3 regions of the Streptomyces sp. DSM 42067 genome follow, and region 1 is predicted to be linked to each of the others. Evidence: riboswitches for the same ligand, from Rfam matches in the RefSeq annotation. Region 1 holds a riboswitch; each other region holds the start of a gene.

Region 1 (10,039 bases):
AGGGCCACCCCGCCCGCCACACCACCGGCCAGCGTCCCCAGCACCGAAAGCGCCGGAAGGCGCATGTTCGACAGCGGCGACATCTGCGGTGACCTCCCCAGCCGGTCCTGCCCATTTCACGGTAACCGCCCCCATGGAAACGGCCAGCGGGGCGAACAACCGCAGCAGCGAGCGCACCGCGTCGTACGGGTAGGTGCCTGAGGCCATCTGGGGTGGCCCTGCAGATCAGCTCACGGTGGTCGTCGTGACAGCGGCGGCCGGGGTGTCGCGCAGGCCGAGGCGCAGGTGCTCGACGTGGTAGAGGGCCTGCTCCAGGAGTTCGGCGACATGGTTGTCGTAGAGCGCGTAGATGACCGAGCGGCCGCGGCGCTCGCCGGTGACCAGGCCGAGATTGCGCAGCAGGCGCAGCTGGTGGGAGCAGGCGGACTGTTCCATGCCGACGGCGTCGGCGAGTTCCGTCGCCGCGCACGGCCCTTCCTGGAGGCGGGTCAGGATCCGCAGCCGGGAGGGAGTGGCGAGGGCCTGGAGCGTGGCGGCCACATCGGCGGCGCCCACGGTCTCGAGGCGCTCGCGTGCTGTGGCGGCGGTTTTGGTGTCAGCTCCGTGGCCCATTACCTCATCCTACGGACGCGAGACCCGCCACGCATGAAGGAATGAATGAGTCTTCATGTATTCCTGTACGGTGGGTGGAAGCCGCGGGTGCGACCGCTCGCCCGTATGCCGTCTTGCCGTATGCCCTCTGCCCGTATGCATCCCTCTGCTCTCATGCGTCCCTCGTGAAGGACCACCACGCTGATGACTTCCACCCTCACTCCGTCCCCGGCCGGGCTCGCCGCGCCTGCGCGCGATGCGGGCGGGCCCCGGCGGCGTACCCGGTTCTTCGCGCTGCCCGAGGTGCGCTGGGCCGCCGCCGCCACCGCGTTCTTCCTGATCGCGCTGGTCCTTGAGCTGACCGGAACGCCGGCCTGGCTCTGGGGGCCGCTGTACGCGCTGGCGTATGTCACGGGCGGGTGGGAGCCGGGCTGGGAGGGCTTGAAGGCCCTGAAGGACAAGACGCTCGATGTCGACCTGCTGATGGTCGTCGCGGCGCTGGGCGCCGCCGCGATCGGGCAGGTGATGGACGGCGCCCTGCTGATCGTCATCTTCGCGACCTCGGGCGCGCTGGAGGCCCTGGCCACGGCCAGGACCGCCGAATCGGTGCGCGGACTGCTCGATCTGGCGCCGGCCACGGCGACCCGGCTGACGCCGGGCGGTCGCGAACAGGCCGTGCTCGTCGAGGAGTTGGCGGTCGGTGACACGGTCCTCGTACGCCCCGGAGAGCGCGTCGGTGCCGACGGCCGCGTGCTGGACGGGGCGAGCGAGGTGGACCAGGCGACCATCACCGGCGAACCGCTCCCCGTGGCGAAGGAGCCGGGTGACGAGGTGTTCGCCGGAACTGTCAACGGCACGGGTGCGCTGCGGGTCCGTGTCGAGCGCGACGCCTCCGACACGGTGATCGCCCGGATCGTACGGATGGTGGAGGAGGCGTCCGAGACCAAGGCACCCACCCAGCTCTTCATCGAGAAGGTCGAACAGCGCTACTCGCTGGGCATGGTGGCCGCGACGCTCGCCGTGTTCGCCGTACCGCTCGCGTTCGGCGAGGAACTGACCGGGGCGCTGTTGCGTGCCATGACCTTCATGATCGTGGCCTCCCCGTGCGCGGTCGTGCTGGCCACCATGCCGCCGCTGCTGTCGGCCATCGCGAATGCCGGACGGCACGGTGTGCTGGTCAAGTCGGCGGTGGTGATGGAGCGTCTGGGGCAGGTCGACGCGGTGGCGGTCGACAAGACCGGCACGCTGACCGAGGGCGTGCCGCGGGTGACCGACGCCCGGCCGCTCCCCGGCTCCGGCCTGGAGGAGGGCGAGTTGCTGGCGCTCGCGGCCGCGGCCGAGCACCCCAGCGAGCATCCGCTGGCGCGGGCCGTTGTGGATGCTGCACGCGCGCGTGGCCTGTCACTGTCCCCAGCGGAGGACTTCGACTCCACGCCCGGCGTCGGAGTGACCGCCACCGTCGACGGGCGACCGGTCGCGGTGGGCGCGCCGGCACGGCTGCTCGACGGGGCGACGGACGCGGCGGACGCGACGGTCGCGCCTGCCGCACACGCGGCGATCCTCGCGGCCGAGCTGGAGAAGGGCGGGCGTACCGCGGTCCTGGTCCAGGCCGACGGTGTTCCGGTCGGCTTGCTGGGCCTCGCCGACCGCCTGCGCCCGGACGCCTCTGCCGCCGTCGCCTCGCTGACGGCGCTCACCGGCGCCGCACCGGTGCTGCTGACCGGTGACAACCCGCGCGCGGCCGGGCACCTCGCTGCCGAGGTCGGCATCGAGGACGTACGAGCCGGTCTGCTGCCGCAGCACAAGGTGAGCGCGGTGAAGGAACTGGAGAGTGCCGGCCGCAAGGTCCTGGTCGTCGGAGACGGAGTCAACGACGCCCCGGCCCTGGCCGCCGCCCACACCGGCGTCGCCATGGGCCGGGCAGGCTCGGACCTCGCGCTGGAGACCGCCGACGCGGTGATCGTCCGAGATGAACTCACCACCGTGCCCGCGGTGATCGCGCTCTCCCGCCGGGCACGGCGCTTGGTGGTGCAGAACCTCGTGATCGCCGGGGTGTTCATCGGCGGCCTCGTCGCCTGGGACCTGGTGGGCACTCTTCCGCTTCCGCTCGGCGTCGCCGGTCACGAGGGCTCCACCGTCATCGTCGGCCTCAACGGACTGCGACTGCTGAGGGAGGCGGCTTGGCAGCGGGCCGTCCTGGAGGGCGACCGGTGAGCGATCCCACTGACCCCATATGGGTGATTTGCTCTTATTCTCACTAAAGCTCGCATTCGGTCTGTTGGTCCAACTTGCAGTGCTTCGCGTGGGGTTATGAAGAGGGGAATTCCCACCAAACCGTGATATGCCTCACTTCAGGGCGAGCTGACCGTTCTCTGACGTTCTCGCGCCCTCGCCCATTTCGCCGTCAGACAACGGGAGTTGGGCTCCCCGGCGGCGGACGCGTAACCGGATCTGTCCCGGCTTGATTCGCAATGGGGATTTCTCTGTGATTTCGGCCCTTGTTCCGGTCGGGCGCTCTCGCTTACGTTCGCGCCAATCCGGGTGGCCCGCGCCGAATCCTGCCGCTGCCCGGAAACCGCAATCACCCACGTATGGCAGGAGCGGGGAACCCAGGTAAGTCGCCGATCCGGAAACAGGACCGGCTCGGGGTGAAGTCGCAATCACATGCGGCCGGGCATCTCCAGCCCGAACCCGACAGCTCACCTCGCAGGCGACGGAGAGGAATTCGTCATGCGCGCAAACGGCAAGTACCGTCGTCCCAGGACCAATCCATTCGCTCGAGGCCTCATGGCCATGGGTGTGGGTGGTGCCGTATTCGCCGTACCGTTGGCGACCGCGGCCACTGCCGACGCGGCTCCGGCGGCGCAGTACGCGACCGCCGCAGCGGCGCTCTCGCCTGTCGTCGCCGCTCAGACGGGCAGCCCGACGACCTACACGGTGGTTGCCGGCGACACCCTGGTCAAGATCGCGGCCGCGCACAACCTCAAGGGTGGCTGGAAGAAGCTGTACGAGGACAACAAGGCGATCATCGGCAGCGATCCGTCGAAGATCCGCGCCGGCCTCAAGCTGACGCTCGGGGAGAAGGCCACGCCGAAGACGGCGACCACGACCACCGTCGCGCCGGCATCCGGGAAGACGTACACCGACAACCTGGACGGTTGGATCAAGGAGTCGCTGGACGTCATGGCCGCGAACGGTATTCCCGGCACCTACGACGGAATCCACCGCAACATCATGCGCGAGTCCTCGGGCAATCCGAAGGCCGTCAACAACTGGGACTCCAACGCCGCGAAGGGAACACCTTCCAAGGGCCTCCTCCAGGTCATCGACCCCACGTTCCAGGCCTATCACGTACCCGGTACGTCGATGGACATTTTCGACCCGGTCGCCAACATCACTGCTGCGTGCAACTACGCCGCCGACAGGTACGGATCGATGGACAACGTCTTCGGCCCCTACTGACGTAACTGCTCTGCCTGCCGTATCCGCTCTGCTTTCCGCACCGACGTAATCGCATTCCGCCGAAGATCACGGCAGGAATCCCGCACCGGGTATCCGGCCGTGCGCAGGCAAATCCAGGAAAACGCGCGCACCGATTCCGTTCACGGCCGATCCCAGGGGGTAGCCGGACGGCAGGAAGCGGCCGATCTGCGATGCGACACAAGGGGGACGCCCACCTGGACCCGCGCCTGTGAGCGGCCGGGTCCCGGTGGGCGGGCCGAGTACGCGGACAAGGAGAGCCACCGTGGAATTCGACGTGATCGTGGAGATCCCGCAGGGCTCCCGCAACAAGTACGAGATGGATCACGAGATGGGGCGGATCCGGCTGGACCGGATGCTGTTCACGTCCACGAAGTATCCGGCCGACTACGGATACATAGACGGTACCCTCGGCAGCGACGGCGACCCCCTGGACGCCCTGGTCATCACCGGTGACCCGACGTTTCCCGGCTGCGTCATCGAGTGCCGGGCCGTCGCGATGTTCGTCATGCGCGACGAGAAGGGCATGGACCAGAAGGTCCTGTGCGTGCCCGCCCATGATCCGCGCTACGCCGCCACGCAGGACATCGGCGATGTCCCGGAGTTCGACCGGCTGGAGATCACCCACTTCTTCGAGGTCTACAAGGACCTGGAACCCGGCAAGTCCGTCGAGGGTTCCCACTGGGAGGGCCGAGACCAGGCCTACGCCGAGATCGAGGCGTCCCGCCGACGCGCCGCCGACCATCAGACCCTCGTGTGACCAGGGGCGACGGCACCTGCAACGGCAACGGTAAGGACAAGGGGTGAGGCCAGGAGGCAACCGTGAAGCTGTCCTTTCTTGAACCGCTGTACGCACGGCCGGGTCCCTACGCATGTGCCTATGTGAATACGTCCCGCGACATCGAGGACCCTGAGACAGCCAACGACCTGCGACGACGTCATGTGCGGGACGACCTGACCGCACAGGGGGCCGATACCGCCACCGTCGCTGCGGTGGCCGCCGTGATCGGGACCGACAGGACGGTGCCGGGCCGGCACGGCCAGGCGATCTTCGCGGCACAGGGGCGGCTCGCTCTGGTGGAAGAGCTGCCCGATCCGCCCGTCCGTGACCTGGCCGAGTTCACCTCACTGCCGGACGCCATGCCGCTGGCGGTTCAGCACGCACCGGACATTCCGTACGCGGCTGTCGTCGTGCACCGCGCCGACCTGAGAGGCGAGACCGGCGCCCAGGAGGAACTGCAGGTCGACCTGGAGACGGGCCGGTGGCCCATCAGCAGGGTCACCCCCGGCACGCATTCCCGTCGGCGGATCCCCGCAGCGGACTGGCAGAGGGGCGTGGCGCAGGTCGTGGGCGAGCTGGAGGAGCTGGCTGACCGGGGCGGTGCGGAGGTGATCGTCGTGTGCGGGGAGGTGTGGGCGCGTGGCGTCCTGCTCCACAGACTGCCCCGGCGCCTGAGCGAACGCGCGATCGTCGCCGAGGGCGGAGCGGGAGAAGGTGACGGGGGCCGGGCGTTGCTGGAGGGGGAACTCGGGGAGCTGTTCCGCGGACGCATGGCGGCGCGGGACCGGGCCCAGGCGGAGACGTTCATGGCGCACCGGGCCCGGTACGGGAGCGCGGCGGAGGGCTTGGGGGCCACCGTCGCCGCGCTGCAGCGAGGCCAGGCGAGGTCCCTCCTGGTGAACGAGCACACGGAGTTCGTTGCGCGCGTGTGGACCGGCCCCGCGCCGACGCACATCGCCCTGTCCCCTGTGGACCTGCGGTCCTTCGGCGTGGCCGCCGTCGAGGAGCAATCGGCCGATGCCGCTCTGATCCGCGCAGCCGTCGGTACGGGCGCCGAGCTGGTCGTCGTACCGCCACACGAGGAACCGCGGCTGGAAGACGGGGTGGGCGTGCTGCTGCGCTACTCGGACACGGCCACGACCTGGGTGTCGTAGTCCCTGCGGCCGCACAGGTGACCCCTTCCCTTGAAAGTGACGTTACGTCACCTTCTAGCGTGAGTCCTGCACCCCTGGGAGGAGACGGATGGCAGAGACGGACGAGAGCATGCGGAAGATCGGCGAGCTGGCGCGCGAAACCGGCCTCACCGTACGGACACTGCGCCACTACGACCAGCTCGGTCTGCTCTCGCCGTCCGCGCGTACGGCCGGTGGACACCGCAGCTACACCGGCGGCGACGTCCGGCGGCTGCACCGCATCCTGGCGCTGCGGAGCTTCGGGCTCCCCCTGGAGCAGATCCGGGCGACGCTGGCGGACGAGCCGGACCACGACCCGGCCGAGCTGGTCCGGCAGCAGTTGGACGTGGTCGAGGAACGGCTTCGGCAGAACCTGGAACTGCGGTCCCGCCTGCTCGCGGTGCTCGGCGCGCTCGGCCGTACGGCCGGGACGTCGACCGAACAGTTCCTGCAAGTGATCGAGGAGATGACGACCATGATCCAGCCGCTGACACCTGAACAGGCCGCCGAGTTGATCGAGTCCCGCCGGAAGCACATGGCAGGGCTCGGCGAGCAGGAGCTCGCCGAACTCCACCGGAGGCGTGAGCAGGTGTTCGCCGGACTCGGCGAGGAGGAACGGCAGCGTCTGACGGAACAGCGCCGGCAGATGATGCCGCCGACCGTCATCGGGGCGGACGCGGACGGTTGAGCACCGCTGTCGCGGCGGCCGTGGAGGCGGCGCGCCGGCGGTGAGGGCACGCCACCACGGGCGGGTAGCGCCGACTGCCTCGGATGCATCGCGGATCGGCCGGAGCGAGAATGGATCTGGGCCAAGGCACAGGAGGCGACCAGGGGAGTAGTGGCAGACCAGGGATGCCGTGGCAGCCCAGGGATGCCGTGGCATCCTCGCGCCTCCGCAGGCCGATCCGCTGCCAAGGAGGCTGTCATGACCAGTGCGCGAGACGTCATGCACACCGGTGCGGACTGTGTGGGCGAGCACGAGACGCTGGATGCCGCGGCACGGCGCATGCGGGACCTCGATGTGGGCGCGCTGCCGATCTGCGGTGACGACGACAAGCTGCACGGCATCATCACCGACCGCGACATCGTGGTGAAGTGCCTGGCCGCCGGGGGTGATCCGACGAAGATGACCGCCGGTGAACTGGCGCAGGGCAAGCCCGTCACGGTGAAGGCGGACGCGGACATCAAGCAGGTGCTGGAGACCATGGAGGAGCACCGGATCCGCCGTGTTCCGATCATCGACGAGAACAAGCGGCTGGTCGGCATGATCAGCGAGGCCGACCTGGCGCGCAACCTGCCGGAGAAGGAGGTGGGGCGGTTCGTGGAGGCCGTCGTGGCGTACAGCATCTGACTGCTGCGGCAGGGAACCTCTCCACACGATCACGCAACACACCTTGAGGACGCGGAGGTTGCCGGAGCGCTGGGGGCGGCGCTGCCTCGCGAGCCGGTCCCGCGCTTCGTTCCGCGCGCGGCGGATCCCTTCCCCACAGGCGGTTCGCCATCGAGGTCCGCCGCGCCGCGGCTTCCATCGGCCTCACGGGCCTCGCGCTGCATCGCACAGTCGTCCCATGGGTGAAGCCGTGAGGCCGGACATGTGAGCCGATTGTGAACGCGCCACCATATGCGAACGCATTTCCACGAAACGCCAGGCTTCGCCACCCCTTCCGCGCCGTAGAAATATCTACCAGCATGAGCGCGTCGGACCCGGTGCACCAATCCGAACAGGTTTGTGCCGGTTGGGAGTTGATTCTCCGTCCGATCATGCCGAGCAGATGTTTTATGGAGGAGGGTCATGAGGAATTCGGCCTCGAGGCAAGCCATGGAGTGGCTCGCCGCGGCCGCGAAGGATCCCCGCGCGTGCAAACGGGAGTGGGAATACGGCGAACACGGGACGGTGGTACTGGCTTCCGGACGGTTCTGGGACGTGCTCAGCGTTCCCGAGGAGCTCGGCCTGCTCACGCTCGACACCCTGCTGCGCACCCCGCAGTACGAGCCCGGGCCCACACTCGCGGATTTCGCAGCGCACAGAGTCGGCTTCTTCCTGCCGCCGGATCCGGCCTGCCGCTGGATCGGCTCCGGCATCCGCTACGCAGGCAAGGGCTCCTGGGTCGCCGTCCCTCCCCCTTACCGGTCCGGACGCTCGCTGCAGTGGCTCGTTCCGCCCGACGGCAGCGGCGACCTGCACACCCCGGCCGCCCTCGAACTGGCGCTCCGTCAGGCGACGGGCGAGCTCGCCGTCATCATCAGCCGGGCGGAAGCCCGACAGGGGGGTCACTCTGAGTTCCTCCGGCCGCGCGACTCGCGGCCTCAGGGCTAGCGGCCCGGATTCACGCTCGCGGGATCAGGGCTAGAGCCCCCGATCCACGCTCTCGGGGATCAGGACTAGCGCCCCTGGCCCACGCTCCTGGGGATCACGCCTCAGGGTCGAAGCAGTTCTCTCAGCATGCGGCCAGACCGCCGAAGGCCTCCGCCCCCACCGGAGGCGCATGCTCCTGACCGGCGCCGACGTCCACGACGTCGCTCCCGCAGACAGACGTTCGGTCAGTATTCTCGTTCCACTCCGTGTCGCTGTTGGGCCGAACGGGTGACTGGTTGTAAGAATTGCCCGGTGCAGACAATCAGGACGAGCCCGGACGGGGTGGGGGCATGAACAGCCACGACGTCACCGACGAACAGTGGGAGGGGCTCGCCCAGGTCGTACCGCTGCGAAACCGCGACGAGTGGCCGTCCTGGCCAGGTCATCGCGCGATGCCGGAGGCGGAGACCGAGACGAACCGGCGCTTCGTGGTGCTGCGCGTCAATGTGTTCGCCGACGCCAGGAAGGTCGCGGAGACGCTCATGGCACAGGTCCCGGTCCTGCTGGACCTGACCGGCGCGGAGACCGAAGTCGCCAAGCGCGTCCTGGACTTCGCCAGCGGCGTCGTCTTCGGTCTCGGCAGCGGCATGCACCGTGTCGACCGCAACGTCTTCCTGCTCGCACCACCCGGAACCGAGGTCCAGGGGCTCGTGGCCGGGGCCGGAAAGCACGGGCTGTGAGGTCCTGAGGCCGGGGTGCCGCGCAGACCTGGCGGACGAGGCCGGGCCTGGCGGCGGAAGCGCCGCCGTTGAAGGCGTGCCGCCCCGGCAGGTATGTATGACACCTCTTCGGCAGGCCCCGCCGTCGACGCGGCTGCGCATACGGTCCCTCGATCGTAGGAAGGTCGCTCCAGCGGAACGATTCGCCTGGTCCTTCGCCGCCTACGGTCCCGGACATGACCGTGCTCTCCCGGGGCGCGACCCCGGCGGCGCCCGCCCCGCGCCCTGACCGGCCGAGCATCACCGAACTAAGGCTCTCTGCCTTCGCGTCGCACCGCCGCGCCGTCTTCCCGCTCGGCCCGCTGACCTTCTTCGCCGGAGCCAGCGGCACCGGAAAATCGAGTGCCCTGCGGGCGTACGAGGCGCTGGCGCGGCTCGGCGGCGGGGCGAAGCTCGGCGAAGCGTTCCCGGACCCGGTCGCGTGCGTGCCCGAGCGCGCCAGGCCCGACGCCCAGCGGCGGCGCGGATTCCGCATCGGCTGTACGGTCGACGGCCCCGTCGGTGCCGTACGACTCGACGTCGCCGTACAGGCCGAACCCGAACTGCGCATCGTCGGCGAGCGGTTGACGGCCGGCGGGCTGACGCTGCTCGAGACGGCGCTGCGCGACCCGAGGCGGCGCGCCGTCCAGGCGGCCTGGTACACCGCGGGCACCTCACCTGTGACCCGCGCCCCGCTGCCCGACGACCGGCTCGGCACGGCGCTGCTTCCGCTGCGGGTGGCCGGCAAGACGGACGGCCAGCGCCATGTGCTCGCCGCGGCGGAACAGGTGGTGGTCGCGCTGCGGTCCGTCTTCGCCTGCGACCCGCTGCCCCGGCGCATGCGGGGCGCGGTGCCGCTCGACGAGGGGCGGCTGCTGGGCGGCTGCGACAACCTCGCCGAGGTCCTGTGGCGCACCAGGTCGGAGTGCGGCCAGCGGCACGCGCAGCTGGTCGCGGCGGT
Region 2 (10,039 bases), 1.4 Mb from region 1:
GCGGCGAGACCGGTCTGGAGGCTGGTGACGAGGGCGTGGTCGTCCCAGGTCAGGCCGGTGCCGACGGCCCCTGCGGCCAGTGCCAGCAGGAACACCCAGCCGCCGATCCAGCGCGGGCCCTGGGAGCCGTGCCCGCGCGGCCCGCTCGGCAGGGGTGGGCGGGCCCCTGCGTACGTGCTTGTCGCGTGGGGCTGCCGGGAGGTGCTCGGCTCGGTGGCGGAGCCCTTTGTGTCCGGAGGGCCCCACAAGTAGCCCGTACCGCCGACGTGTGTGCCGTCCTTGACGATCGGATCGCGCCACCAGGACGTTATGGGGGCGGCGACCGGAGGCGCCTGTGCCTCGGGCGGAGCGTCGGCTACCGCCTGTGCGGCGAGGGGGTCGGCGTCGGCGGTGCCGCGCTGCGCCGACCAGTAGCCGGCGCCGGCGAGAAGCAGCGCCAGGACCGCGGCGAAGGTGAGGAGCCCGCCGTTGCTCAGCATCGACAGGAACAGGCCGCAGCCGACGAGCGCGCAGAGCACGGCCGTCAGCGCCGGGCCGTCCACGCGGCCCGACAGCAGCCTGCGCGCCTCGTTCTCCTCCTCGTCGTCGAAGGGTACGAACAGCCAGGCGAAGCCGTAGAAGATGAGGCCGATGCCGCCGGTGACCGCGAGAACGGCGAGACCGATCCGGAAGATCACCGGATCCATGTCGCACTGACGACCGAGACCGGCGCAGACCCCGCCCAGCATCTTGTGCCGACGGTCCCGGCGGAACTTCGTCGGGGGTGCCGGCGCGGCGGGGTCCTGAGCGGCGGCGGCATCCGACAGCCCCCCGGCCGGGGGCCCGCCTGCGCCTTCCCGCGGGCCGCCGTGGCCGCCGCCCGGCCCGGGCGCGGCATCTGCGGCGGCACGCTGCTGATCGGTCATGCGTCCATGGTGACGTCCCACAACCCACAACGGCATCGGGCTGGACCCTGGCCGAACCCTGATATTGCCCCCTGGGGCCGTCCCGGGGGAGGGTGGGCACAACCCACGACGGCGAGTGCCTCGCGTACGGCCTGTGCACAGGTTCCCGTGGGCGCAGCCCGTGTCAGGGAAGCTTAGGGGTCCAACCCTGATGTCCCGCGCCGCAAGGCGTGTGACCATCGGTGGCATGCCGGAAGCCGCCGCCGCCCCCACCCCCACCGCGCGCCCCCTCCGCAAGCTCTACCGCAGCAGCGACGGTCGCTGGCTCGGCGGAGTGGCCAGGGGTCTCGCCGGGCACCTGGGGCTGCCCGTCATCTGGGTGCGGCTCGTCTTCGTAGGACTGTTCATGGCGGACGGCCTCGGCGCCCTGCTCTACGCGGCGTTCTGGTTCTTCGTCCCGCTCGGCGTCGGCGGCGTCGACGCCGAGCGCCCCCCGGCGGTCACCACGGAGGCGTCTCCTGACGGCCGCCGCAGACTCGTGGCCCGCAAACCGGACAAGGGCCAGATCGTCGCGCTGCTCGCCATGGTCGTCGTGGCCATGGTCTTCGTCGGCAACGTCGACCTGGGCGGCCCGGCCAAGGCGTACCTGTGGCCGGCCCTGCTCGTCGGCGCGGGCGTGGCCCTGGTCTGGCGCCAGGCGGACAACGCACGGCGAGCCCGCTGGATGGAGGTCGGCCGGCGCCGCCGCACCCTGACCCTGGTCCGCTCGGCGGCGGGCGTGCTGCTCGTCGGCACCGGAGTCACGGGCATCTTCGTACTGCAGGGATCGGCCGAGCACCTCGGCTCCGTGCTGCAGGCGGCGCTCGCCGTCCTGGTCGGCATAGCCCTGCTCGCCGGCCCGTATCTCGTACGCATGACCCAGGACCTGTCCGAGGAGCGGCTGATGCGTATCCGCGCGCAGGAACGTGCGGAGGTCGCCGCGCATGTGCACGACTCGGTCCTGCACACGCTGACGCTGATCCAGCGCAACGCGGAGAACGCCGGCGAGGTCCGGCGCCTGGCGAGGGCCCAGGAGCGCGACCTGCGCGCCTGGCTGTACAAGCCGGAGGGCAACGGCAAGTCCGCAGAAGACGCAGACGAGGAGCCGGACACGCTCGCCGAGGCCGTGCGGCGCAATGCCGCCGAGGTCGAGGACAAACACGGCGTCCCCATCGAGGTCGTGGTCGTAGGCGACTGCCCCCTCGACGAGAAACTGGGAGCACAGATGCAGGCCGCGCGGGAAGCGATGGTGAACGCCGCCAAGTACGGTGGCGAGGGCGGCGCGGTGCAGGTCTACGCCGAGGTCGAGGACCGGACCGTCTTCGTGTCGGTCCGTGACCGCGGGCCCGGTTTCGATCTGGGTTCCGTCCCCGAGGACCGGATGGGCGTACGAGAATCGATCATCGGCCGTATGCAGCGCAACGGCGGTACGGCGCGGCTGCGGGCCGTGCCGGACGGCGGCACCGAGGTCGAGCTGACCATGGAGAGGGCGGAGAGGACGTCATGAGCGACGTGGCGGGGGCGAACGAGCCGACCGGTACGAACGATCCTGCGGAGGGCGCTGGCGGGCGTCGCGTACGGGTCGTCCTGGTCGACGACCACCGTATGTTCCGCACGGGAGTCCAGGCGGAGATCGGCCAGACCGAGCGCACCGGGGTCGAGGTGGTCGGCGAGGCCGCCGACGTCGACCAGGCGGTCTCGGTCATCACGGCCACCCGCCCCGAGGTGGTGCTGCTCGACGTGCATCTGCCCGGTGGCGGGGGCGTCGAGGTGCTGCGCCGCTGTGCTTCCCTGATGGGCGACGCGGAGCGTCCCGTCCGGTTCCTGGCGCTGTCCGTCTCGGACGCCGCCGAGGACGTCATCGGTGTCATCCGCGGCGGTGCACGGGGCTATGTCACCAAGACGATCACGGGCACGGACCTGGTCGATTCGATCTTCCGCGTCCAGGACGGCGACGCGGTGTTCTCGCCGCGTCTGGCGGGCTTCGTCCTCGACGCGTTCGCGTCCACCGACGCCCCGCCGGTCGACGAGGACCTGGACCGTCTCACCCAGCGCGAGCGCGAGGTGCTGCGGCTCATCGCCCGCGGCTATGCGTACAAGGAGATCGCCAAGCAGCTCTTCATCTCCGTGAAGACGGTCGAGTCGCACGTGTCGGCGGTGCTGCGCAAGCTCCAGCTCTCCAACCGGCACGAACTGACCCGCTGGGCCACGGCGCGGCGGCTGGTCTGACGCACCGTCCGGCAGGCACCGAGGCCGAGGGGGTCGGCCGGTGGGCCGGCAGGACCGGACCCCGGCTCCGGAGAGCCAGGGACCCGTCGCTCGTACTCGGCTGCCGCAGTCAGCTGCCGAACTCAGCTGCCGCCGAGGGCCCTCTTCAGCTCGGCCTTGTTCATGCTGGAGCGCCCGTCGATATTGCGCCGCTTGGCTTCGGCGTAGAGCTGGTCGTACGTCGGTTCCTGGGAGCCGGAGCGGGACCTCTCGCCGCCGCGCTTCGACGCGGACTTGTCCTGGGTCGAACTACGGCTGGCGGTGCGGGACTCGCCGGACTGTGCGCGTTCCTTGTTCACGGTGCGGGCCGCGATCTCCTTGGCTCGTTCCGTGCTCTCTCCACGCTGTTCGGCACTCTCCTTGATGTGCTCGTACTGGCGCTCGCGTTTCTGGCTGGATCCTCTTGGCATGATCCTCACCTGTCTGTTTCTCTCAGCTGTGTTTGTGCGTTCTCACACCCGTTGTGTTCTCAGGCCCCGTTTGCGCGGCACGATCGGATCAGGCGGCCTTCTTCCGGCGAGTGGCCTTGCTCAAGGCCTCGATGAGCTCTTCGCGGTTCATCCGGGAGCGGCCAGGAACTCCGATTTCCGTGGCGCGCTCGTAAAGTTCTTCCTTCTTCAGATTCCTCAGATCCTGTCGTGGCTCCGGCTCCGGCTCCGGCTTCGCTTTCTTCGCGGCCGACGGAGTGCCGCGGGCGGTCTTCTTACGCCTCTTGCCGCCGGCCTTTTCCCCCGCACGGTCGATGCTGGCCTGAAGGACCTGCATCAGGTCGACGACATTGGTGGCCTGGGGCGGTTCCTCCGCGACGGCGATCTCCTCGCCCTGGCGCTTGGCCTCGACGAGTTCCGCGACCTTTTCCTCGTACGTGTCCCGGTAGTCCTCCGGATTCCAGTCGACCGCAAGACCGTCGATGAGGCGGAGTGCCATGTCCAGTTCCTTGCCGGACAGGTCCACGCTTTCCGGCAGGCCAGGCACCGTCTCGTGTGGATCGCGTACTTCATCGGCCCAATGCATGGTCTGCAGAACCAGTACGTCCGGCTGGGCGCGCACAGCCGTCAGATACTGCTTGCTGCGCATCACGAACGTGGCGATCCCGGCGCGGTTCGATTTCTCCAGAGCGGTACGCAGCAGCTGGTACACCTTCGCGTACTCCTCGCCGCGCGGCCCCAGGTAGTACGTCCTGTCGAAGTGCACCGGCTCCACGTCGTCCAGGTCCACGAAGCCGCTGATCTCCACCAGCTGGGACTTTCCGGGGGCGATCCGGTCGAGCTCCTCCCGCTCGACGACGACGTACTCGGCGTTCTCCTCCTCGTCGCCGAGCGGGTAGCCCTTGGCGATGTCCTCGAAGCGCACCTCCTTGCCGGTGCGCTGGTTGACACGCTTGTTGCGGACCCGGTCGGAGGTGCCGCGCTGCAGCAGGCGGAAGTGCGTGGTGTGGTCCTCGATGGCCGTGTAAAGCGATACGGGGACCGTCACCAGGCCGAAGCTGAGGACGCCCGACCAGATCGCTCGCGCCATCGCGGATCACCTCCGCATCCCGGGTTCGTTCCACGACCGACGGATCGTGTCGCCAGACCTCGTGTCCTCAGGAGAGGCGGTCAGCCCCTCAGGAGAGGCGGTCAGCCGCCCGGAGAGATCCGGCCGCGCCAGGCACCCGTTTCGGTGCCGCGCTCCTCGATGAAGTGCTTGAAGCGCTTCAGGTCGCCCTTGGCCCGGCGGCCGATGACGCCCGCCATGTCGGCGGTCTTCTCCGCGAGACCGGAGGGCTCGACGTCCAGGGCGAGGTTGACCCTGGTGTGCGTGTCGTCCAGGCGCTGGAACGTCACGACGCCCTTCTGCTTCACCTCGCCGGAGGTGGTGCGCCAGGCGACCCGTTCGTCGGGGAGCTGGTCGACGATCTCCGTGTCGAACTCCCTGCGGGCCCCGGCGATGCTCGTGACCCAGTGGTTGTGCCGGTCGTCGATCTGCTGGACCTGTTCCACACCTTCCATGAAATTCGGGAACTCCTCGAACTGCGTCCACTGGTTGTACGCGGTGTGCAGCGGGACGTCCACGTCGACGGACTCCATGGTCGTGCTCATGAGGTGTCTCCTCCTTCCGACGGGAGACCGCTCAGGCGATCCCCCCTGAGCAACGGAATCGTCTGTATTCGGCTTCCCCTAAGAGGAGGGCCTAACCGGCTGTGCTTGTCCCGATTGGTGTGGATGTGTACCGGGCGTATTGGGTGAGGTGCGCGACCTGGGGGCGGGCGTGGAGGGCGTGGAGGCGCTCACGCACGGCGGATGTCGCCGGCGCCACGCCACCCGCGTCGAGGGCGCAGTGGCACAAGCATCCCCGGTGCGATGCCACCCGCATTCCCGGTGCTACGCCACCCGCGTCGCCCCCGCGAACGGCATTTCGTCGATGGGTGCGACGCGCACCGGCGCGCTGGGATTAGGGGCGTGGATCATCCGGCCGTTGCCCACGTAGATGCCGACGTGGCTGACGCTCGAGTAGAAGAAGACCAGATCGCCCGGGAGCAGTTCGGCGCGCGGGATGCGCCGGCCGGCGTCGATCTGGGCATACGTCGTGCGAGGCAGGGACACGCCCGCCGAACGGTACGCGGCCTGGGTGAGGCCGGAGCAGTCGAAGGCGTTGGGGCCGGTGGCACCCCACACGTAGGGGCTGCCCAGCGCCCGGAACGCATAGGAAACAGCCTCGGCGGCACGGGAGTTGGGGGCTGCGGCCGATCCGTCCGGGAAGGCCTCGAGTCCTCCGGGACCGGAGGCGGGGAACGCGCCCCCCGTCCCGTCCCCGAAGATCCCGGCGCGCTCGCCCGCGGAGAGGCGGTTGAGCAGCTGCTGAGCCTCGGCCAGCTTCGTGGTCACGGTCTTCTTGTGCCGCTTCAGTTCGGCCTGGCGGGCCGTGAGTTCGGCGAGCCGGCCGTCGGCCTCCTCGCGGAGCTGCTCGATCTGCTGCAGCTGCTTCTGGACGCCTGCCACGTCCGCGGCCTGGCGGTGACCGGCGCGCTCCGCCAACGCCGCGCGCTCCAGGTACTGGTCGGGGTCGGAGGAGAGTGCCAGCTCCACGCCCGGGTCTACGGCGCCTGAACGATACTGCGCAGCCGCCGCCGAACCCAGCGCACCGCGCGCGGAGTTCAACTGCTCCATCCTGCGGGCCGCCTCGTCGCGCAGCTCGTCGACGCCCTTCTCGGTCTCGCCGGCGTCCTCCTTCGCGCCGTTGTACTTCTCGGTGGCGATCTCCGCCTCGTGGTAGAGCTTGTCGACCTTGGCCTTCACCTGGGCTGGGGTGAGATCCGGTGCCGCGTGACCGGCGCCGTCGAAGGCCGTCGCGGTCGCCGCTCCGGCGAGTGCGAGGGTGGTGGCGGTGCGGGCCGTATGGCCGCTGAGCGAGCGCTGTCTGGGCTTCCGGTGCGCTGCCACGGGGGTCCACGTCCTTCCGGGGGGCGTACGACGTACGACCGCCGAGGAACCGGCATGGGGACGGGTGTCCGGCGGCGGCCCGCACAGGGGGAGCGCGCCGCCGCCGGACCTTCTCGGCGGAGGTGTCCGACTGCCGCCCTCGGCCCGGGCGGCGGTGGGGAGCCGGGCACCTGGGGAAGCACGCTAAACCCCTCCGTCACCCCGCGGTGACGCCATGTGCGCAACTGGCCGGAGTGGACTGCCCGGTGCCCGTATGTGACCGCGGCGCCGACAGGCCGCCGCCCCCTTGCCGTACGGCTGTGACCGTTGCCCCGGAAGTGGCCCCCCTGCCCGGAGGCCGGTGCTAGTGGTCCGGTTAGGCTCCGGCCTCATGGACGTACTCATCCATCTCTTCGTCGGCCTGCACATCATCGGCATCGCCTCGCTTCTGGGCGGCTTTCTGACCCAGATGAAGGCGATGGGCGAGGGCACGGCACGGTTCGGCCCGGCGATGCTGCACGGCGCGCTCACGATGCTCGTCACGGGAGTGATCCTGGTCGGCCTCAACCAGGCCGACGACCAGCCCGTCGACAACATCAAGATCGGCGTGAAGCTGGCGCTGCTGATCGTGATCCTCGGACTCGTCTACGTGAAGCGCGACGAGGAGAAGGTGGACAAGAGGTCGTTCGGTCTGGTGGGCCTGCTGACGATGGCGAACGTGTTCATCGCGGTGCTCTGGACGTGAGCGACAAGCAATAGCCCGTCCGGCGTTTGAGGACGAGCCCGTCAGGGCGATCGGGGGTCTGGGGGCGAAGCCCGGAGAACCCAACCGGCGCGACGCACCCGCAGCCCCCGCCCCCACGCCCCGCACCTACGCGGGCCGCACCACGCTGTGAATCGGCATGTAGTAAATCGACTCGACCCGAACATTCGCCCCCGGCTTGGGCGCATGGATCATCTCGCCATTCCCGATGTAAATCCCGACGTGGCTGATGTCGTCGTAGAAGAAGACCAGGTCCCCCGGCTCGGCATTGTCGACAGACACGGTCGTGCCGACCTTCACCTGATCCCAGGTGGTACGCGGCAGCGACACCCCGGCCGTCTTCCACGCGGCCTGAGTGAGCCCTGAGCAGTCGTACGACTCGGGCCCCGTGGCCCCCCACACGTACGGCTTCCCTATCTGGGCCTCGGCGAAGTCGATGACCTTGGCGGCCATCGTGGCGTAGCTGGAGGATCCGGTGCTGCCGGAGTCACTCCCGGTGCCCGTCCCGGAACCGGTGGCAGCCTCCTGCTCGGCCTGCTCCTGTTCGGCCTGCGCCTGCGCCTCCTGACGCTGCCGCTCCTCCTCGGCCTGCCGGCGCGCCAGCTCCTCCGCCTTGCGCCTGGCCTCTTCCTCCTTCGCCTTCTCGATCGCGGCGAGCCGCGCCTTCTCCTCTGCGGTCAGCTCCGACAGCAGCTCGCGCGCCTCGCTGAGCTTCTGCTGGACGTCCTGCTTGCTCGCCTTCAGGTCCGCCTGCGACTCGGTCAGCGACGCGAGGGACTCCGTCGCCTCCTCGCGCTTCTTCGTCGTCTCGATCTGCTGCGTCTGGTAGTCGTCGACCGCTTCCTTCTGCCGGTTGGTGAGCCGGCTCATGAGCTGGCTCTGGTCGAAGTACTCCTGCGGGTCCTCGGCGAGCAGCAGCGTGGCGGTGTCGGAGACGCCCCCGGTGCGGTACTGGGCGGCGGCGAAGGAGCCGAGCTCGCGGCGCGCCTCGTTCAGCTTCTCGGTGCGCTTGGCCACGTCGTCGAGCAGCCCGTCGACGTGCTTGCGCTGCTCGTCGGTCCGTTCCTGGGCCGCGTTGTACTTCTGGGTGGCGACGCCCGCCTGACGGTAGAGGTCGTCGACCTTCTTCTGGACCTCTTCGAGGCTGGGCTTCGGTTCGGCGGGCGCGGCGGTCGCCGTCTGTGACATGAGCGCCACGGAGGTGAGGGCGGCGGCGGTGAAGCCGACCGCGGGGGACGTGCGGAGACCGGCGACGAGCTGGCCGGTGGTCCGCGGCTTGCGGTGCGACGCCAAGAGAGGCGACTCCTTCCGTGGACCGCCTACCGGGTTAGCTGTCGGGTTCGGGCGGGTGGTTCGGAAGGCTGCCCTACGGTCCGTGCCTCGTGCCCGCGGGTGTCGCGCGCACTCGGTACGGGACCGATTCACCCCAAGGTCAAAGTGGGTCCCCGGCTCCGGCTGCCGTGAGGGCGCACCGGACTCGGCGGAGGCAACCCGTCCCGGCGTCGTTCGCCGGCGGGGGTACGGGCGGCCCGCCGGGCACGCTAGCCAACTCGTGTGGCCGCTGTGAAGGTTGATGTTCGATATGCCCGATACATTTTCGTGACCTTGACCATTCGGCGGGGTCGTAGGGGGTGCTTCTAGGCAAAGCAGAAAGACCGCTGATATCTGCACCTGTAGGGATCTATCTGGCTTTTTCAAGCCAGTGTTCGGCTTCCGAGTCGAGATCTCTCGCCGCTGTCGACGGCGATGCGGCCGACTTCCCAAGGCGGCAGTGACTGTCAGCGCGGCGGCCTAGACTCGAGGAGCGATGAGCAGCCTCTTTGACGACAGCTTCCTGGCCGATCTCCAGCCCGCGCGGCGCGCGGACGAGGAGCCCCCGCCGCCGCCCGAGGACAGCGCTCCGGAGGACATCCCGGACGACCTGTTCGAGGGCCGGTTCGACGTGCCTTCGCCGCCCCGTGACGCGTACTACCGGGACGGCGCGCCCCGCCCCGCCATCGACCCAGCCGAGCTGCTCCACGGGCTGAACGACGAGCAGCGCGCCGCCGTCGTGCACTCCGGCTCCCCGCTGCTCATCGTGGCCGGCGCCGGCTCCGGCAAGACGCGCGTGCTGACGCACCGCATCGCGTATCTGCTGGCCGAGCGCGGCGTGCACCCCGGGCAGATCCTGGCGATCACGTTCACGAACAAGGCCGCGGGCGAGATGAAGGAGCGCGTGGAGCACCTCGTCGGCCCGCGCGCGGGCGCGATGTGGGTGATGACCTTCCACAGCGCGTGCGTCCGAATCCTGCGCCGCGAGTCGAAGAAGCTGGGCTTCACCTCCAGCTTCTCGATCTACGACGCCGCGGACTCCAAGCGCCTCATGGCGCTGGTCTGCCGTGATCTCGATCTCGACCCGAAGCGCTATCCGCCGAAGTCCTTCAGCGCCAAGATCTCCAACCTCAAGAACGAGCTCATCGACGAGGAGACCTTCGCCGCGCAGGCCGCCGACGGTTTCGAGAAGACCCTCGCCCAGGCCTATGCGCTGTACCAGTCGAGGCTGCGCGAGGCGAACGCGCTGGACTTCGACGACCTGATCATGACGACCGTCCATCTGCTCCAGGCGTTCCCGGACGTCGCCGAGCACTACCGGCGGCGCTTCCGGCACGTCCTGGTCGACGAGTACCAGGACACGAACCACGCCC
Region 3 (10,039 bases), 5.3 Mb from region 1:
CCGCGAAGACCTGGCGCGGCAGCACGCCCGACCACAGCTCGTGCATCCCGCCCTCGGGGTCGCACACCGACATCGGCTGCCACGTGTCTCCGTGGTACCCGCCGCGCCACGTCAGCAGCCGCTGCTTGGCCGGCTGACCCAGCGAACGCCAGTACTGCAGGCACATCTTGACGGCGACCTCGACCGACACGGAGCCGGAGTCGGCGAGGAAGACATGCTCGAGGCCGTCCGGTGACATATCGACAAGTCGTTTGGCCAGCCGCACGGCGGGCTCGTGGGTCAGCCCGCCGAACATGACATGGCTCATCCGCCCCAGCTGATCGCGTACGGCCTCGTTGAGCACGGGGTGGTTGTAGCCATGGACAGCGGACCACCAGGACGACATCCCGTCCACCAGCTCGCCCGAACCGTCCGCCATCCTGAGCCGGACCCCGCTCGCCGACTCCACGACGAGCGGTTCCGCGCGGCCCGGCATGGGCCCGTAGGGGTGCCAGACGTGCCGCCGGTCGAGTTCCAGCAGATCGCGCACAGGCAGCTCCGGCATGGGGCGACGCTCAGGCATGGGGCGACGCTCAGGCATTGGGCGCGAGATCCGTTCCGGCGCCCCGGCGGCGTACCGCCACCAGATCCGTACGCGCCTCGGGAACCGACGCCTCGGGAGCCGACGCCTCCTCGAGAGTCGGCCCGCCGCACGGCGCGCACCCGCCGCCCTCGTGGGAGCCGCAGCCAGTGGCCGCGGCCCGGTGCTCCGGCAGCGTCACCGTGTCCGTGCCCTCGACCTCGAAACCGGCGTCCTCGATCATCTCCAGGTCCGCCTTGCCGGCCTGGCCCTCGCTCGTCAGATAGTCGCCGAGGAAGATGGAGTTGGCCAGGTGCAGCGCGAGCGGCTGCATCGTGCGCAGATGGACCTCACGGCCGCCCGCGATACGCACCTCCACATCCGGGCAGACGAACCGGACCATGGCGAGGATGCGCAGACAGCGCTGGGGCGTGAGGTTCCACTCCTTCGCGAGCGGCGTGCCCTCGAAGGGGATCAGGAAGTTCACGGGGACCGAGTCGGCGTCGAGCTCGCGCAGCGAGAAGACCACGTCCACCAGGTCCTCGTCCGACTCGCCCATGCCCGCGATCAACCCCGAGCAGGCCGAGAGCCCGGCCGACTGGGCCTGCTGCACCGTGTCCACCCGGTCGGCGTACGTGTGCGTCGTGGTGATCTCGCCGTACGTCCCCTCGGACGTGTTCAGGTTGTGGTTGTAGGCGTCGGCACCCGCCGCGCGCAGCCGCTCCGCCTGGCCCTGGGAGAGCAGCCCGAGGCAGGCGCACACCTCGACGCCCTCGTTCTGTTCCTTGATCGTCTCGATGGTCTTCGACACGCGGTCGACGTCCCGGTCCGTCGGCCCCCGGCCGCTCGCCACCAGACACACGCGCTTGGCGCCGCCAGCGACTCCTGCGGCCGCCGCCTGTGACGCCTCGTCGGGCTTCAGCCAGGTGTACTTGAGGATGTCCGCCTTGGAGCCGAGCCGCTGCGAGCAGTACGAGCAGTCCTCAGGGCAGAGGCCCGACTTGAGGTTGACCAGATAGTTGAGTTTCACCCGCCGCCCGAACCAGTGCCGGCGCACCTTGCCGGCCGCGGCCACTACGTCGAGGAGTTCGTCGTCGGAGGTGGCCAGCACGGCCAGCGCCTCGTCGCGGGTCGGCAGCTCGCGCCGAAGCCCCTTGTCCACCAGCGTGTTCAGCAGGTCCATGGCGCTGATCCTGACGTAAGCCGCCGCTCCGGCCAAGGAGGTTCCGTACAACAGAGACCGTTCGAGGTGTGGGTATTGCCACACCCTGACCTCGTGGTCGCACCGCTAGTGTCTGTGCACTGCCTACAAAACGACATGGCGCCGGAGGACCTCCATGGCGAGAACGCCGTTCGACTGGCTGGACGAGCAGGCGGACGTCCGCCGCCGTGCCGGACTGGTACGCACCCTGCGGCCGCGCCCGGCCGACTCGCCGCTCCTCGATCTGGCGAGCAACGACTACCTGGGACTCGCCCGCCACCCGGAGATCACCGAGGCAGCGGCCGCCGCGGCCCGCCGCTGGGGCGGGGGCGCCACCGGCTCCCGGCTGGTCACCGGCTCCACCGAGCTGCATGCCGAACTCGAGCACGAACTCGCCGACTTCTGCGGGTTCGAGTCCGCTCTCGTGCTGTCGTCCGGATACGCCGCCAACCTCGCCGCGGTCACCGCGCTCGCCCCGCATGGCTCGCTGATCGTGTCGGACGCGGGCAACCACGCCTCACTGATCGACGGCTGCCGACTCGCTCGCGGATCGGTACAGGTTGTGCCGCACGGGGACACCGAGGCCGTACGCAAGGCGCTCGACGCCCACCAGGGTCCCGCGATCGCCGTGTCCGACTCGGTGTTCTCCGTGGACGGCGACGCGGCGCCGCTGGCCCAACTCGCCGAAGTCTGCCGGGAGTTCGGGTCCGGGCTGATCGTCGACGACGCGCACGGACTGGGCGTACTGGGCGACGGCGGCCGGGGTGCGCCGCATGCGGCCGGCCTCGCGGGGGCGGCGGACGTCGTCGTGACCGTCACCCTATCCAAGTCCCTCGGCAGCCAGGGCGGCGCCGTCCTCGGCCCCGCCAAGGTCATCGACCACCTCGTCAACGCCGCCCGTACCTTCATCTTCGACACGGGCCTGGCCCCCGCCGCCGCCGGAGCCGCGCTCGCCGCGCTGCGTCTGCTTCGCCGGGAACCGGAGCGCGGCGCGCGCGCCCACGAGGTCGCGACCACCCTGCACGACCGGCTCACGGCCGAAGGCCTGCAGGCGGTACGCCCGGACGCGGCCGTCGTCTCCGTACGTGCCCCGTCGCCCGAACTGGCCGTGCAGTGGGCCGCGGACTGCCGCGGCGCAGGTCTCGCGGTGGGCTGCTTCCGGCCCCCGTCCGTGCCGGACGGCATCTCGCGTCTGAGGCTGACCGCCCGTGCGGACCTGACCGAGGAGCAGATCGCCGAAGCGGTACGGGTGATCAGCCGCACCGCACCCCCGGCAGCGGGTGAGTGACACAGAGGTCGCGTGTCCCTGGCGCATTGGGCGGGTGTTCGACACCGCGGTCAGGTGGGTGACCGCTCAGGTCAGGTGCCGGTGGGCTGAAGCGTGTCCAGGAAGTCGTTCCAGGTGGCTGCGGAGAACAGCAGAGCGGGTCCGGCCGGCTGCTTGGAGTCGCGCACGGCGAGCAGCCCGGCCAGCGGGCCGGCGCCGATCTCGGCGGTCTCCACGCAGTTGTTCATTCCCGTGCTGAAGCTGCTGCGCCGCCATGGGCCGCTGTGCAGCGAGGTGCTGGAAGGTATGTACCGAGGCAGAGCAGACATGGTGCCCTCCTAGGCGCCGTCACATGTCCCGGCGATGAATTCCAATGAGTCCTCGGGCGAAAGGGCCACTCTCTGAAGCGAGTTGAAGGCATTGGCGTACGCCTTCAGGTCCTGTGTCCCTTCGAGGTAGAGGCTACTCGTCAAGTGGTCGAGAACGACAACATCGAGATCGGAAATGTTCGAAAATGACAAGATAACGAAAGGGCCGGTGACCCCTATGTGCTCACCGGCGGCGAACGGCAGCACTTGAACGCGCACATGGGGCAGCCGGGCAGCCTCCAGTAACCGGTAGAGCTGCCGCTCCATCACGCCCGGCCCGCCCACGGCCCGCCGCAGCACTGCCTCGTCCAGTACGGCGCTCACCTGCAGCGGCGGATCCCTGCGCAGGACCTCCTGCCGAGCCAACCGCACCTCGACGAGCGCGTCCACCTGGGCATCCGGCAGGCCGACCAGCGCCGCCCGCGTCACGGCCCGCGCGTAATCCGGCGTCTGGAACAGCCCCGGCACCACGGTGGTCTCCAGGGTGCGCATGCGATCGGCCTGCGACTCCAAGCGGATGAAGTCCCGGTATTCGGGCGGCAGCAGATCCCCGTAGGCCTGCCACCAGTGCGTGCGTCCATCACCGCCTCCCGGGCCCGCCATTGCGACGAGCAGGTCCCGCAGCGCGGGATCCCGGACGCTGTACGCGTCGAGCAGCAGCCTCACGTCCGACGCCTTGACTCTGCTGCGGCCCGTCTCGATGCGGCTGACCTTCGACTGGTGCCAGCCGACGAGGCGGGCGGCCTCGCAGCTGGTGAGCCCCGCCCGGCTGCGCAGGGCGCGCAGTTCCGCGCCGAGTTTGCGGCGGCGGACCGCGGTACCGTATGGCATACCCGTCTCCTCCCGACCGGCGGTACCAGCCGATGCATGCGCCGACGGTAGAGGAGTGCGGCTCCGGCTCCAAATACGGTTGTCTCTAGCAGAGTTCACCGCTTCGAGCGACAGATATATGCATATCCAGGGGGATCGCCGCCTGTGACCCTCCAGGAGTGGCAGGCTGTCGCGCAGCACCGGACCGGGACCGTCCCCGAACCATCCGCGACGCGTCGGAGTCCGGCCCCGGTGGGAAAGGGACGACGCCGCCATGGCAGACCATCAGGAAGCATCCGTCACTCTGCCGAGCGATCCCGCCTCGGTCCCCGCGGCGCGCAAGTACGTCATCGAAGTCCTCGCGGAATGGGGACTGCCGGGCGATGCGGAGGTCGCCGATTCGGTCCGGCTCATCGTGTCCGAACTCGCCACCAACGCGGTTCAGCACACCTTCGGACAATCACCCACGTTCACGGTCGACGTCGAGCTGGAGCGCGACGAGCAGCTGCGCATCGGCGTCACCGACAGCCACCCGCGCCTGCCGAGGCGACTGCCCGCCGCCGTCCAGCAGGACAACGGCCGGGGCCTGGTCATCATCCGATGGCTCACGGCCGAATGCGGCGGCCGGCTCTCGGTCAGCCGCACCGCGGAGGGCGGCAAGACCGTGTGGATCGAACTGCCGTGGGAGGCCACGGTCCAGCAGTGAAGACTGCCGGTGGCGGTGCCGGTCCAGCTGTGAAGACTGCCGGTGGCGGTCACGGTCCAGCTGGGAAGACCACCGGTGGCGGTCACGGTCCAGCAGTGAAGACCACCGGTGGCGGTCACGGTCCAGCTGTGAAGACCACCGGTGGCGGTCACGGTCCAGCAGTGAAGACCGCCGGTGGCGGTCACGGTCCAGCAGTGAAGACCGCCGGTGGTGGTGCCGGTCCAGCTGTGAAGACTGCCGGTGGCGGGCGCCCGGCCAACCGCCAACGCGGGTAGTGGTGCGGTCAGGCTGTGAAGCGCGGGGAGCCGGGCCGACGCGACAGTCCGCTCAGGCCGATCAGGCCGCTGAGCGGCCGAACGCGCCGCGCAGCAACGCCCGGAACGTGTCCGCCGCGGGCGCCGTCTCGCCCGTCCGGTACACGACCGAGATCGTCCGGCGCAGACTCCCCGGCTCCAGCAGCCGCATCCCCACCGGCGTGGTCGCCGTGCGGGCCACCATCTCGGGCACCACGGCGACCCCGAGCCCCGCACTGACCAGTGCGCAGACCAGGGCGTAACCCGGATTCTCGACCAGCACCGCGGGCGTCGCGCCGGCCTGTGCCAGCGCGGCCTCGACCCCGCGTCGCGGCGGAAGCGTCGGCGCCATGCTGATCAGCGGCTGCCCCGCCAGCTCGGCCAGCGGTAGGCGCGCCGAGCCGGCGGCCAGCGCGTGCCCGGGCGCGGTCACCAGCACCAACTCCTCGACGAGCACCGGCTCCGCCGCCACGGTGGCGGGCAGCTGTACCGGCTCCGCCGGCTCGTAGGCGTGCGTCAGCGCCAGGTCGGCACGCCCGGCCGCGACCGCCGTGACGCCCTCCGGAGGCTCGTACTGCGAGACGGCCAGCTCGACGTCCGGATGGGCCCGGCGGAACGCGCTGAGTACCGGAGGCAGCAGATGGATGCCGGCCGTGGTGAAGGTGCCCACTCGCAGTCGGCCGCCGGACAGGCCCGACAGCTGCGCCAGTTCGTGGCGGGCCCGGTCCATTTCGTCCAGCACCCGCCGCGCCCGCGCCACCAGCAGCTCTCCCGCGCCGGTCAGTCGCGTCCCGCGGTGGTGGCGCACCAGCAGCGCCGCGCCCGCCTCGCGCTCCAGCTTGGCGAGCTGCTGGGACAGCGCCGGCACCGTGTATCCCAGCCGTTCCGCGGCCCGGGTGATGGAACCGGCCTCCGAGACGGCCACGAGTGCCGCGAGCCGTGTGGGGTCGTACACGCTGCACCTCCCGAGGTGGCCAGCCTCGCGGACACGCGGCCGAGTGCGCGTGACTGAGCGGCGTGGACGAGCGAGGCTAAAGGGCTCCTTAAGGCTAGCTGAGGAAAGTCTGCATACCTACTGAAGGCTGGGAGGCGGCAGGCTGGTCGTCATGGATGCCCAACTGCTCGCCTTCACCGGTGTCGCCGCCGGCATGGTCGCCATGCCGGGGCCGACTTCACCGTCGTGGTGCGCAATGCCCTGGTGTCACGCCGCATGGGAGTGGCGTGTGCGCTGGGCATCGCGGGCGGACTGCTGTTCCACACCGCGCTCGCCGTCGCCGGAGTCGCGGCGGTCCTGGCGGCCGTGCCCGCGCTCTTCCGCGTGCTCCAGCTCATGGGCGGCGCCTATGTGCTGTACCTGGGCGTCCGTACCCTGCAGTCCGTTGCGCGGCCGAGCCCTGCGGAGGACGCCGGGGAGGAGAAGGCCACCGCGGGCGGGGGTCTGCGTCAGGGGTTCCTCACCAATGCGCTCAACCCGAAGGCGCCGATCACCTTCTTCAGCCTGCTACCCCAGTTCGTGCCCGCGGGCAGCCCCGCGATGCCGCGGACTCTGCTGCTCGCGCTGATCGTCGTCGTCCTCGGCCTGCTCTGGTTTCCGATGGTCGCGCTCCTGGTGGACCGGCTCGGCCGATGGCTGCGCAGACCGCGTGCGGCGCGCGCCGTCGCGGCGGTCACGGGCACCGCGCTGACCGCCCTGGGGATCAGCCTTCTCGCCGCTCCGCTGATGACCTGACACCCTCCGATGCCCCGATGTCTGCCGACGGCCCTCGGCGCTCCGCCGGCCTGACGTCCTCTGATCGCCCGATGTCCTCGTCCTCGTCGTCGTCCGTGCCCTCGTCGTCGTCCGCGTCCTTCGGCATGTTCACCGCCGACGCCGCCGCGCGCGCAGGTACCAGCTCGCGACGGACCACCCGCGGCAGTGCGCCCCACAGCCCCACGCACACCAGCAGTGTGCCCGCGCCCGCCAGGAAGCCGCCGACCCGGCCGAGCGTCACATCCACCACGAGCAGGACCGACCCGGTCAGTGCGAGAGCCAGCACCACCATGCCGGCCCGTGCGAGGTCCGAGGACCACCGCACGATCTGCGGTTTGGCGTGCTGCTGGAACAGCGATCGGTGCAGCGCGGCCGGCGCCGTGAACAGGGCGGCGGCCAGTACGGCCAGCAGCAGCGTGGTCACGTAGGTGACGCGCTGCAGCGTGTCGAGCGACGGGAAGCGGGGCGTGAACGCGAGTGTCAGCAGGAACGCGAAGAGGATCTGCACGCCCGTCTGCGTGACCCTCAGCTCCTGCAGCAGCTCGCTGAAGTTGCGGTCGGCGCGCTCGAAGCGGGTCTCGCGGCGCGCCGGCTGTCCGGAACGGTCCTCAGCCATACCTGACGAGTGACCTCCTCGGCGCTTCTCACGCACCCGGCGGGCGGCGGCCGAAGCCGGTCGGCCGCCGCCCGCCCGGCCGGGAGTACGCCATGAGCGCTCCGGCCGCGGGATCAGCGCACCCTGCCGTACCAGACGCTCTTCGTCCAGATCTTCTGCAGGCGCACCACGTCCCCGGACTTGGGTGAGTGCCAGATGCGTCCCTTACCGGCGTAGATGCCGACGTGGTACACGTACTTGCCGGAGTGGAAGAAGACCAGGTCTCCGGGGCGCGCTTGTTTCGCGGACAGGTGATGGGTCTTGTTGTACTGCTGGGCCGCGGTACGCGGCAGCTTCTTGCCCGCCTTCTTGAACGAGTAGAGCGTGAGTCCGGAGCAGTCGAACCGGCGCGGCCCGGTGGCTCCCCACCGGTACGGGGAGCCCTTCTTGGAAGCCGCGATCTTGAGTGCCTTGTTTGCGACCGTTGCGGCCTCCGCCTCGGAGGCGATGCCCGGAACCACGACGGTTCCGCCCAATGCGGCGAGTGTGAGCGCCGATGCGGTGCCGGCGCGGGCCATCAGAGACGGAAAACGATTGAGCGCAGTCATGCGCAGCCCTTCGTCAGCCGCCTGTGAAGGATGACCTGTCGGGTTCGGACAGGCGAAGATGCCCGGCCGCGTGGTGCGGCTTCACCCCAAGGGCCTCCCGGAGCGTGTCCGGGCTGCCCGCCGTGCTGGGTCCTCCACTCCTGCCGATCCACCGATGTCGACCTGGCATCCGGACGGCGGCAGGACTCGGCGTCCGCCCGGACCGCCCCGCCGCGGCGGCGGGGGCTTGTCGTCGGAAGGGATCTTCACGCACACATGGCCTGAAATCCGAGTCGAACCGGCGATGTGTGAAGCTCCTCACCACGCACCCGTTCGGGTGGACAGGCGAGTTTGCGAATGACCGGCGAAGGGCCCGACGAACGCCGGACCAGCACCGAAAGGCAACATTCCGATCGTCGCGTACGCATGTTGCGCAAGTTTGCCGACCGAAAATGTCTATCGCTTTCTACGCCGATCGAGGGTAGCCCGACTGGGCCGTTTCAAATCCGGTCCGGACGGTCCCGCGAAGCATCACGGCGCGGTCGATGGGATGGTGAGGGCTCGTCGGGGCCACTGGGGGGTCCCTGCCGGGCATCGTGCGGTCACCGGTGGGGTGTCCTGTCGGGCATCGTGCGGTCACCGGTCGGGATCCGCTGTGGGGCACAGTGCGGTCCCTGGTCGGGCTTGTCCGGCCCTCACGCGGTCCGTGATCGGCCCTGACGCGGTACGCGATCGGCCCTGACCGGTCGTCAAACCATCTCGAATCGACGTGATCCGGTCCCGTGCCGGAATCAATCGCTCCTGGGCGGCGGCACGGTGACCCGCGCCGCGCGGCGTTCCCCGTCCAGCACCCGCAGGGCACGCGCAAGCGTCGGCGTATGCACCTCGGTCTCTCCCCGCTGATGCATCAGTGCCAACGCGTCCCGGAGCGCCGCCGCCGCGCCCACCAGCGCCTGAGCCGCACGCAGCCCGCCGTAGGTGTCGTGGGCGCGCGCCGGGTTGATCCGGCCCAGCAGGTCGACCACTTCGAGGTAACGGTCGATCAGTTCGCCCTCGGCGCGGGTCAGCGCGGGCAAGGGCGGCAGTTCGGGTGGCAGCATCGGCGGCTCACCTCGCGCCGTGTGGCGCCAGCGACGCCTTGCGGCTGGGGATGATCCGGTCCACGAGCCCGTACTCGACGGCGTCCCGCGCGTCGAGGATCTTGTCCCGCTCGATGTCCGAGCGGATGCGCTCCAGGCTCTGCCCGGTGTGGCGCTGCAGCATCTCCTCCAGCAGCTCACGCGTGCGCATCATCTCGCGCGCCTGGATCGCCAGGTCGTCCGCCTGCCCCTGCACGGGCTCCGAGAGCGACGGCTGGTGGATCAGCACGCGCGCGCCGGGCAGCGCGAACCGCTTGCCGGGCGTGCCGGCGGCCAGCAGTACCGCGGCCGCGGATGCGGCCTGGCCCAGGCAGATGGTCTCCACGTCGCAGCTGACGTACTGCATCGTGTCGTAGAGCGCCGTCATCGCGCTGAACGAGCCGCCGGGCGAATTGATGTACAGCGAGATGTCGCGGTCCGGCGCCGTGTACTCGAGGTGCATGAACTGCGCCATCACGTCGTTCGCGGACGTGTCGTCGATCGGCGTCCCGAGGAAGACGATCCGCTCCTCCAGGAGCTTCGAGTACGGATCGAGGGTCCGATGGCCCGCCGTCGTGCGCTCGGTGAACTCGGGCAGGACATAGCGGGCCGTCGGGCCGGTACCGGTCGGTCGGTTCATGGCAGGCGCCTCCTCATGGCGGGGCCTCGGCGGAGGTCTCGCCGCGACGTTGATCACGACGTTCATGTGGTGGCCATGCGGTCCCGTACGCAGGCCTGTGCAGCAGAACCAGCTCTGTAAAAAATGTACAGGACGTACATGACGT

The links. Region 1 has a riboswitch for cyclic di-AMP ahead of ACSMXV_RS31265 (LysM peptidoglycan-binding domain-containing protein). Riboswitches for the same ligand answer to the same signal wherever they lie in the genome.
Region 2: it holds a riboswitch for cyclic di-AMP, as region 1 does, so the genes downstream of both, ACSMXV_RS25295 (C40 family peptidase) here and ACSMXV_RS31265 (LysM peptidoglycan-binding domain-containing protein) in region 1, are expected to answer to the same signal.
Region 3: it holds a riboswitch for cyclic di-AMP, as region 1 does, so the genes downstream of both, ACSMXV_RS07785 (C40 family peptidase) here and ACSMXV_RS31265 (LysM peptidoglycan-binding domain-containing protein) in region 1, are expected to answer to the same signal.

The regions. Positions count from the first base shown of each region.
Region 1 covers NZ_CM147706.1:6,905,943-6,915,981, forward strand. The annotation lists gene ACSMXV_RS31250 (cation-translocating P-type ATPase) at 1-83, opposite strand, end outside; gene ACSMXV_RS31255 (ArsR/SmtB family transcription factor) at 226-612, opposite strand; gene ACSMXV_RS31260 (heavy metal translocating P-type ATPase) at 796-2,805, shown strand; cyclic di-AMP (ydaO/yuaA leader) riboswitch at 3,164-3,319, shown strand; gene ACSMXV_RS31265 (LysM peptidoglycan-binding domain-containing protein) at 3,322-4,053, shown strand; gene ACSMXV_RS31270 (inorganic diphosphatase) at 4,337-4,831, shown strand; gene ACSMXV_RS31275 (baeRF2 domain-containing protein) at 4,894-6,006, shown strand; gene ACSMXV_RS31280 (MerR family transcriptional regulator) at 6,095-6,712, shown strand; gene ACSMXV_RS31285 (CBS domain-containing protein) at 6,950-7,375, shown strand; gene ACSMXV_RS31290 (hypothetical protein) at 7,817-8,341, shown strand; gene ACSMXV_RS31295 (cell division protein SepF) at 8,671-9,060, shown strand; gene ACSMXV_RS31300 (AAA family ATPase) at 9,276-10,039, shown strand, end outside.
Region 2 covers NZ_CM147706.1:5,494,360-5,504,398, forward strand. The annotation lists gene ACSMXV_RS25255 (PspC domain-containing protein) at 1-905, opposite strand, end outside; gene ACSMXV_RS25260 (ATP-binding protein) at 1,132-2,430, shown strand; gene ACSMXV_RS25265 (LuxR C-terminal-related transcriptional regulator) at 2,427-3,152, shown strand; gene ACSMXV_RS25270 (plasmid stabilization protein) at 3,275-3,601, opposite strand; gene ku (non-homologous end joining protein Ku) at 3,690-4,709, opposite strand; gene ACSMXV_RS25280 (SRPBCC family protein) at 4,811-5,272, opposite strand; gene ACSMXV_RS25285 (C40 family peptidase) at 5,555-6,613, opposite strand; gene ACSMXV_RS25290 (hypothetical protein) at 6,984-7,337, shown strand; gene ACSMXV_RS25295 (C40 family peptidase) at 7,464-8,648, opposite strand; cyclic di-AMP (ydaO/yuaA leader) riboswitch at 8,657-8,848, opposite strand; gene pcrA (DNA helicase PcrA) at 9,163-10,039, shown strand, end outside.
Region 3 covers NZ_CM147706.1:1,624,170-1,634,208, reverse strand. The annotation lists gene ACSMXV_RS07830 (adenosylmethionine--8-amino-7-oxononanoate transaminase) at 1-544, opposite strand, end outside; gene bioB (biotin synthase BioB) at 573-1,742, opposite strand; gene ACSMXV_RS07820 (8-amino-7-oxononanoate synthase) at 1,897-3,048, shown strand; gene ACSMXV_RS07815 (DUF397 domain-containing protein) at 3,120-3,356, opposite strand; gene ACSMXV_RS07810 (helix-turn-helix domain-containing protein) at 3,366-4,226, opposite strand; gene ACSMXV_RS07805 (ATP-binding protein) at 4,480-4,911, shown strand; gene ACSMXV_RS07800 (LysR family transcriptional regulator) at 5,248-6,159, opposite strand; partial or broken gene ACSMXV_RS07795 (LysE family translocator) at 6,311-6,933, shown strand; gene ACSMXV_RS07790 (DUF6328 family protein) at 6,902-7,570, opposite strand; gene ACSMXV_RS07785 (C40 family peptidase) at 7,684-8,157, opposite strand; cyclic di-AMP (ydaO/yuaA leader) riboswitch at 8,161-8,321, opposite strand; gene ACSMXV_RS07780 (hypothetical protein) at 8,928-9,236, opposite strand; gene ACSMXV_RS07775 (ATP-dependent Clp protease proteolytic subunit) at 9,244-9,894, opposite strand.